2 regions of the Bacillus paramobilis genome follow, and region 1 is predicted to be linked to the other one. Evidence: predicted binding sites of a transcription regulator. Region 1 holds the regulator's gene; the other holds the start of a gene.
What was found. Region 1 encodes LexA, which represses DNA repair genes until DNA is damaged. Its sites were predicted from a motif close to CGAACATATGTTCG; they were not measured.
Positions count from the first base shown of each region.

Region 2: ruvA (Holliday junction DNA helicase RuvA) is a predicted target of LexA. The motif match lies at 1,191-1,204, and genes of this name have one in related genera.

Region 1 covers NZ_CP151108.1:1,758,763-1,763,284, reverse strand. Annotated here, with positions in the region: gene AABL52_RS09185 (phosphate/phosphite/phosphonate ABC transporter substrate-binding protein) at 1-20, opposite strand, end outside; gene AABL52_RS09180 (bifunctional metallophosphatase/5'-nucleotidase) at 204-1,787, shown strand; gene AABL52_RS09175 (DUF896 domain-containing protein) at 1,827-2,066, opposite strand; gene AABL52_RS09170 (YneB family resolvase-like protein) at 2,112-2,768, opposite strand; gene lexA (transcriptional repressor LexA) at 2,910-3,530, shown strand; gene AABL52_RS09160 (DUF4097 family beta strand repeat-containing protein) at 3,618-4,424, opposite strand; gene AABL52_RS09155 (DUF1700 domain-containing protein) at 4,425-4,522, opposite strand, start outside.
Region 2 covers NZ_CP151108.1:1,026,238-1,030,759, reverse strand. Annotated here, with positions in the region: gene ruvB (Holliday junction branch migration DNA helicase RuvB) at 1-497, opposite strand, end outside; gene ruvA (Holliday junction DNA helicase RuvA) at 503-1,120, opposite strand; gene AABL52_RS05355 (iron-hydroxamate ABC transporter substrate-binding protein) at 1,309-2,253, shown strand; gene AABL52_RS05350 (BofC C-terminal domain-containing protein) at 2,267-2,797, opposite strand; partial or broken gene AABL52_RS05345 (DMT family transporter) at 2,918-3,846, opposite strand; gene AABL52_RS05340 (ArsR/SmtB family transcription factor) at 3,914-4,234, opposite strand.

The DNA of each region.
Region 1 (4,522 bases):
GCAAAAACTTTTTTCAACATATTAAAGCCTCCATTTTTATTGTTATAAATTACCTTCCGTAAACATGAAGAAATATATCACACATTTTTATTAATAATTGCTTATTTACAGAATCTTTACACATTCTATACATTCTCATTAAAATTCTCTTCATATATTTGATATGCTTAACTAGTAGATAACAATAGAAAAGGTGAATGATATTGAATCAAAAACAAATTGTAACTTTAAACATCTTATTAACAAGTGATATACACGGTACTGTTTATCCAATTCACTACCAAGATAACTCCAAAGCTGAAATTGGTTTAGCTAAAATTTCTACTCTTATAAAAAAAGAACGTTCCAAAAACAGAAACGTTCTTTTAATTGATAACGGTGACTTCATACAAGGAACACCCTTTACTTATCATTACGCTACATATGCAAAAGATAAGCAAAATCCAATGTCCTTATTAGCGAACTATTTACGTTATGATGCTGCAGTTATCGGGAATCATGAATTTAATTATGGAATGGACGTATTAAATCATGCTATTTCTACTGCGAACTTCCCGTATCTATCAGCAAATATTTTAGATACAAACAGAAAAGAACCTTATTTCGGGAAACCATATATAATAAAACATATTGAATCAAATATAAAAATTGCTATTTTAGGGATAACAACGCATTACATTCCTAATTGGGAACAACCTCATCACATTCAAGATCTACAATTTGAAGATGCATTAGAAACAACAAAAAAATGGGTTTCTTACATTCGCGAACAAGAACAACCAGATTTACTAGTCGTAGCGTATCATGGAGGATTTGAACGCGATTTACAAACCGGGGTACCGACTGAAGTTTTAACAGGTGAAAACCAAGGTTATGCAATGTGCTATGAAATTGAAGGCATAGATATTTTACTAACAGGCCATCAACACCGGGAAATCGCTCACGCCGTAATAAATGGTGTAACAGTTTTACAGACCGGATGCAATGGACACTCCGTCGGAAAAATAACAGTAACATTCGAGAAAATAGAACAAAAATGGGTAAAAAAAGAGAGTTATTCACAATTATTGCCTGTGCGAGGAATTGTGGCGGACCAACATATGCTTTCCTTGGTTACCGATTATGAAGAGAAAACACAAAATTGGCTCGATCAACCTATTGGACTAATCTATGGAGATATGCAAATTTCAGACGCTATGCAAACTCGTTTGCAAGACCATCCTTTTATTGAATTCATAAATAAGATACAGATGGATATAGCTAATGTTTCTATTTCTTGTACAAGCTTATTCCATAATACATCTCCAGGTTTCCCTGGTCATGTAACAATGCGTGACATCGTTTCTAATTATATTTATCCAAATACATTAAAAGTAATTAGAATAACTGGAGCAGATATAAAAAACGCCCTTGAACTTTCTGCTTCTTATTTCACATTACATGCAGATGGAACTATCATCGTAAACCCTACCTTCATAGAACCGAAGCCACAACACTATAATTACGATATGTGGGAAGGGATTTCGTACGTATTAAACATTTCCAAACCTATTGGCGAGAGAGTAGAATCTTTACAGTATAAAGGCGCTCCTCTTAATATGGATGAAGAATATGACGTCGTTATGAATAATTATCGCGCAAGCGGCGGAGGAAACTTCTTTATGTTTCAAAATAAGCCCGTAATAAAAGACATACCAACAGATATGTCTGAACTTATCGCTAACTATATATTGAAGCACAAAAAGATAGAGGCATCAGTCAACAATAACTGGAAAGTTATTAAATAACGGATATAATAAATAAAAAAGATGGGCTTCGCCCATCTTTTAGTTTAATTTTGCATTATCTTGCTTTTTTAAAGCCTTTAATTTCGCCGGTGTAACATCAGTACCTTCTTCGTTAACAACTTTAATTCCTTTAAGTTCGTTTAACATATTTTGACGAAATCCTTTTAAATATTGTTCACGTAGCGATTGGCGCTCACGTTGTTCTTCTTCAGTTAAGCCTTCAGCTTTTGCTTTTTTCGCTAAGAAGTTAATGCGTTCAATGAGTTCGTGACTTTGCATCTCGAATCCCCCTTTTACTCAAAACTGATTATTATCATACAATAGTTAGTCCTCTTTATCAAGCAATTGCTTTGTATATTCTACATATCTTCGATGTACAGTTGCCTTTGAAACTTCATGACCAAAACCACGAAGTGTTGCTGCAATTTCTTCAAAAGTTAATTCATTCCGGCGTAAACGTACAATTTCCTCAATTGGCACTTCTTTCTTCTCTCGTCCTACGCTTAAATGACGATTCTTCAAATTATTTTCTGGACGATAACCTTTTTCTACTGCACGTTGCATACCACGTTTAATTTTCAAGTTATGAATCTTTCTTTGATACTCTTCAACAATACCAATAATATCTAATACCATCGAATCAGAATCCGATAATTGTAATTCTCCATTATGCGTGTGCGTGTATACTTTTATTCCCTCTTTATGTAAACAATGCATTAATGCAATCTTTGCATTCCCCCTACCAAGGCGCGTTTCATCTTGTATGAGTAGCACATCAATTTGTTCGTCTCGAATGGTATCTAGCACTTCTAATATACCGTCACGTTCAATCGTATACCCACTAGCCTGTTCTTCAATTACCTTAGCAACATTCATTTGATAGCGCTCAGCTAAATGCAATAATTCATCTTTTTGACGTAATAATGACGTTTCTTGCGCTTCTTTCGTTGTACTCACACGTGCATAAATAATTGCATTCATTATGAACCCCTCTTTCTCACTATTATTTCCCTCCAGTGTAACATAAATTCGCCTTTTGTTCGAACTTATGTTTGTAGAATGTTTTTTCGCATGTTATACTTATTAATAAGAAAAACGAAAGAAAACGAGGTGTTAGAAAACATGGAAAAGTTAACGAAACGCCAGCAAGACATTCTCGACTTTATTAAGCTAAAAGTACAAGAAAAAGGATATCCACCTTCCGTACGTGAAATTGGTCAAGCAGTCGGCCTCGCTTCTAGTTCTACAGTGCACGGACATTTATCACGACTAGAAGAAAAAGGATATATTCGACGCGATCCAACAAAACCACGAGCAATTGAAATTTTAGGTGACGATCGAATGGATGCAGAAACACAATCTGTTATTCAAGTTCCAATTATCGGAAAAGTTACTGCTGGATTACCGATTACAGCAGTTGAAAGTGTAGAAGATCACTTCCCACTTCCAGCTAGCATTGTTGCTGGAGCAGACCAAGTGTTTATGTTACGTATTTCTGGAGATAGTATGATTGAAGCTGGTATTTTCGATGGAGATTTAGTTGTTGTTCGCCAACAACAGTCTGCATACAACGGTGAAATTGTAGTCGCTTTAACAGAAGATAACGAAGCAACTGTTAAACGTTTCTATAAAGAAAAAGACCATTTCCGTCTACAACCGGAAAACTCTTCATTAGAACCTATCATTTTAAAACAAGTGTCAGTTATCGGAAAAGTAATTGGCGTATATCGTGATTTACATTAAGCATAATAAAAGAAGATAATTACCTTATTTATATACGGTAATTATCTTCTTTTTTGTATTTTGATAGATTTTCATATATTCTATTTCTTATGAACGAGTTTCAATCGTCACATCGCCAGCAGCTGTTTTACCGCTAATCTTTTTACTACCATTACCAATCGTTATATTTTTATTTTCTTCATTAAAAATCATCACTTCACCAGCAGCACTTTGCCCCGTTATAACTGCATCTTGTGGTTTTTCCAATAAAGTTATATCTACATCACCAGCAGTTGAACTTGCCTCTACATCATATTTAGGATCATGATCCATAATGTGCACTTCCCCACTAGCCGACTTCGCTGTTACTTTCCCTATTACTTTTTTAAAGTTCACCTCACCAGCTTTTGTAGATCCCTCCACACTCTTAGCTGTGACATGTTTCAAATCTACTTCCCCAGCCATTGTTCCAACACTTACATGATCACTTTTCACATCACTTATTTCTATTTGTCCAGCGGATGAATTTACTTTTATCTCTTGGTAAGAACGTTCAGGTACAAGGAGAGTTATTGTAGACGTTTGAAACCTAAAATCGTAAAAAGAAAAATCAAATGAAGCACCTTTTTCTCTTTCCCCAATAATTTTTAATGTGTCACCATCTTCTGCAATACGAACCTCTTGTTTACGTGCATCTCCTGTGTGCTTTACATAAAAAGAAGAGTCGGGAGATTTTTGGACAACAATATCCCCAGCGTCTAACTTAACTTCTATATTTTTTAATGTTTCGTTTTTAATAACGTCTTCTTTGTTTCCTTTTTCTGCAGTTTGTACTGCTTTTTCATACGTTTGTGAAATCCCTATTACTCCAATAATGATACAAGCGATTGCTACTAACAATATTTTTTTCATCATCTACTCCCCTTTTATCATTTTGAAGTTCCATATTACATAACGTACGCATAACTTTTTAAACCACTTCGTACTATAATAAGCGATAATACATAACAACA
Region 2 (4,522 bases), 730 kb from region 1:
GATAATGCCCCCGCACGCGTCGTCGCTCCAACTAATGTAAATGGCGGTAAATCTAAACGTACAGACCGAGCTGACGGCCCTTTCCCAATTACAATATCAAGGCAAAAATCTTCCATCGCAGGATATAGCACTTCTTCAATCGATCTATGCAAGCGATGAATTTCATCAATAAATAATACATCCCCTGGCTGAAGCGCTGTTAATACAGCTGCTAAATCTCCTGGTCTTTCAATTGCTGGGCCTGAAGTTGTTCTAACATTAACGCCCATTTCATTTGCTATAATATTTGCAAGCGTCGTTTTACCAAGTCCTGGTGGTCCATATAGAAGCACATGATCTAACGTTTCTTCACGCATTTTCGCTGCTTCAATAAACACCTCTAAATTATGTTTCGCTTTATCTTGGCCAATATACTGACGGAGCGTCTGTGGCCGTAATGAATATTCTAAATCCGAATCTTCATATGCAGATTCCCCTGAAAGGAGACGTTCGTCCATTATACTCACCTCTTACCATTTAGTAAAAGACTAAGTGCCTTTTTAATATACTGATCCGTCGTTAATGATTCTTTTAATAACTCTGGTACAACGCGAGAAACTTCTCGTTCTGCGTATCCAAGTGCGCGCAGGGCTTCCAGCGCCTCATCAAGCTCAACTGATGAACCTTTCTTCTCATCAAAACGTTCTGTATCTGAGAATAAATCAACAAATGCATCTGGCACGACATCAGCTAGTTTTCCTTTTAAATCTAAAATCATTTGGCGCGCTGTTTTCTTTCCGACGCCCGGGAATTTCACTAAAAACTTCTCGTCTTCATGTTCAATTGCTTGAACGACCTGTCCTGTTTGACCAGAAGCTAAAATTGCAAGAGCGCCTTTTGGTCCAATGCCAGATACACCTAACAACTTTGTAAATAATAAACGCTCTTCACGTGTTTTAAACCCGTAAAGTGCCATAATATCTTCTCTCACATAATGATATGTAAAGACACGGATTTCTTGCTTACTTCTTTGAAATACATACGGATTCGGTGTAAAAATTTGATACCCAATTCCATTATGGTCAATTACGACATATTCCGGTCCTACATAGTCCACGTAACCTGTAACATATTCAAACAAAATACGATCTCTCCCTCTTAAATCATGTATTCCATTTTAACATATTTAATGATAGAAAAGCGAGACTACCCCAACAAATGTTCTCTATTAGAAACTTCTGTTATTTTCCATTGACAGAAAGCGCGAAGCACCTTAATATACAGAGGTCGATAATGATTATCAATATTAATTAAAGGGGTTACATCAGGATGAAACAGAAGTTATTTATTTTATTTACTATTATGCTAGTGGTTCTTTCTATCGTTGGCTGCTCTTCTCAAAAAGAAGAAGCAAAAGCGAAAGAACAACCGAAAACAAAAGTTGTAAAACATGCTAAAGGGGAAGCTACAATTCCAGTAAATCCAAAGAGAATTGTTGATTTATCTGGATCAACAGAAGAATTATTACTTCTTGGACACAAACCTGTTGGTACAGCAAATACATATAAAGATAAAATACAAAATCATTTAACAGAGAAATTAGATGGCGTAAAAGCAGTAGGTTGGTACTGGGCACCTAAAGTTGATTTAGAAGCTGTTACTGCTTTAAAACCAGATTTAATTATTTTAAATAATCGTCAATTGAAGATTTATGACCAATTAGAAAAGGTTGCACCGACAGTTGTTTTAGAAACAAACTTAGAAGACTGGCGCGGTAAGTTTAAAGAAGTAGGTAAACTATTTGACGAAGAAAAGAAAGCAGACAAATGGATTGCAGACTACGATAAAAAAGCAGACTCTTTATCTAAAAAAATTAAAGAAAAAACAAAAGATGAGAACTTTATGTTCGTCGCAGTTACACCACAAAACTTCCGTGTATACGGTAGCTTCGGATACGGTGACATCATCTTTAACGACTTAAAACTTCCAGCAACAAAAGGTACAGATTTAAAACAAACGATGGCACAAGTATCGCTAGAAGGTCTTGTTGCATTCCAACCTGATCAAATGTTCATTGTAAACTTTGGCGGCGAAGCTGATAAAGTTTACGAAGACTACAAAAACAGTGCCGTTTGGAAAGACAACAAAGCAGTTAAAAATAATCACGTATACGAAGTATCGAATGAAGTCTTCAATACGAAAGCATTCAATCCAATCGGAAAAGACATGCTAATTGATGAAATCGCAAAACAAATTTTGGCGAAAAATAAATAAGAAAAAAAGCAGCTCACCATGAGCTGCTTTTTTTCTTGTTTTGCACTGCGTATTGCTTCATTTTTTCAATCGTCTTCACAAAACCTTCTTTTGATTTAATCCGAATACCACGCTTCAATTTCGCACGCTCATAACTCTCCAGCTTTTTCATATCAATTTGAAAGAAGGAATGAATCGCATTATCACTTTTCGGTACACCTTTGAAAATTTGTAATATCCCTTCCTCTGACACACCAAAATAACCGCTCGTCTTTAATAACGGAGAAATATCATCAACTTTCTTTTGTAATACGATCTGTACATCATCACGATCAACGAGCTGCCATTCTTTATACTGCTGTAAAAACTTTTCTAAATCCGCCACTTTTTCTGTAAAGATTTCCTCACTTACTTCTCCATCAACATACATTCGCTCTAATAAAATTGTAACTTCAGGCTCTTTTTCTGTTACTTCTGGTACTGGCCCTTCCGCCCTCGCACTCGTTTCATAAGCTAAGCAAAACATCATAACGAAAGCTTGCATCGCAATCAGTATCCATCTCATTTCCGTTCACCTCTTTTAGGCAAGATCAAACTTTCATTAGTAGTTTTTCCGGAAATGGAGGTTTTATCCCTAATTCATAGATTACTCTCATTAAGACTTATAGAGTGCAATGATTTCTACCTATTTCGAAACGTATTGATTACGTGAAAACTTTTTATACCTTTATTTGATTGTACCGTTGCTATATAAACCCCAATTAATACGATTATCATCCCAACTATTTGTTGCCACGTAACAGCTGCTCCATACAATATAACTGATATACCAGTAGCCACAATAGGAGTTAGATTTAAATACATACTAGCTTTGCTTGCACCTAGTTCTTCTACCCCTTTATTAAACACGATATATCCAACTAACGTCCCGCATACGACCATATACAACATTTCTATCCATCCCTGTAAAGAAAACGTTGCAACCTTTCCCCACCCATCTTCATATAGAGAAAGGCCTGCTAAAAACACAGTACCCAATACCGTCATACTCATTGTTGTTAACAAAGGGGAGACACCACTCATAACTTTTTTTCCTGTTAAGCTATATAAAACCCCACAGGTTAAAGCAGCTATAAATAAAAGATCTCCCTTATTAAATGACAAAGACATAAGTATACGCATTGAACCACCCGTAATAACCACTATTACACCGACAAGGGAAAAAATTAAACTTATTCCGACTTTTATACTCCAAGACTCTTTAAAAAACAATATTGCTCCCAATGTTACAAAAACGGGCATTGTAGCAATAATAAGCGATCCATTCAGAGTGGAAGTATAGTTAAGTCCCATGAAGAAAAAAACATTGTAGCCAAAAATACCTGTTAACGATACAAATAACAGCCCTTTCCAATTCTTTAATAACAAACTCGTATTCCACTCAGACTTCATAAACACGATGCCTATTAAAATACAACCTGCTAAACCAAAACGAATTGTTGCCGCAGTAATCGGTGGAATTTCAGTAATAACATGCTCTGCTGTTGCAAAAGATCCACCCCAAAATAACGGAACAAGCAACATAATGATATACATACGATTTATTCTGTTCATTTTTATTCCCCCTTTCACGTAAACAGGTTTAAAAGTTTAAACTTGTTTACGTGTTAGTTAAAAAAAATTAATAATTTGATTCTATTGCTTGAAGTAAATCCTTCACCTGTTTTAAAAATTCCCCGGCTATTATAGAATAAAAAATTTCTTTTCCATTTCGATCCGCTACAATTAGTTCTGCCTGTCTTAAAATTTTCAAATGATGCGAAACAGCCGGTCTAGAAATCCCCATTTTATCTGTTATTTGCGTTACATTCATCTGTTTATTTTCTAATAACAGCATAATAATTTGCTGACGATTCTCATCTCCCAACGCCTGAAATATAGGGGTTACGACCTGAAATTTCTCTAATACAACTTCTGTATTTCTACATTCAAAGTTCTCCATATCCTATTCATCCCAACCTTTTATATCTAAAAAACATGTAATATATAACCATTAAATAGTAACTCTTTCATATACACTTGTAAATAACTTTATTTTCCGACTTTTATTCCAATAAAAAAGGGAAGCTTGGATTTCTCCATTCTTCCCATTACATTCATATAAAATGAAAGACGCCTGCAAAGCAGGCGTCTTGATGCGTTTACGGCGAGAGACCAGGCGACCACATTCGCGTGTTTAGCACTTAAGCATATCTCTCGTCTTACGTAAATTAGCTCATCGCTTTGCTAA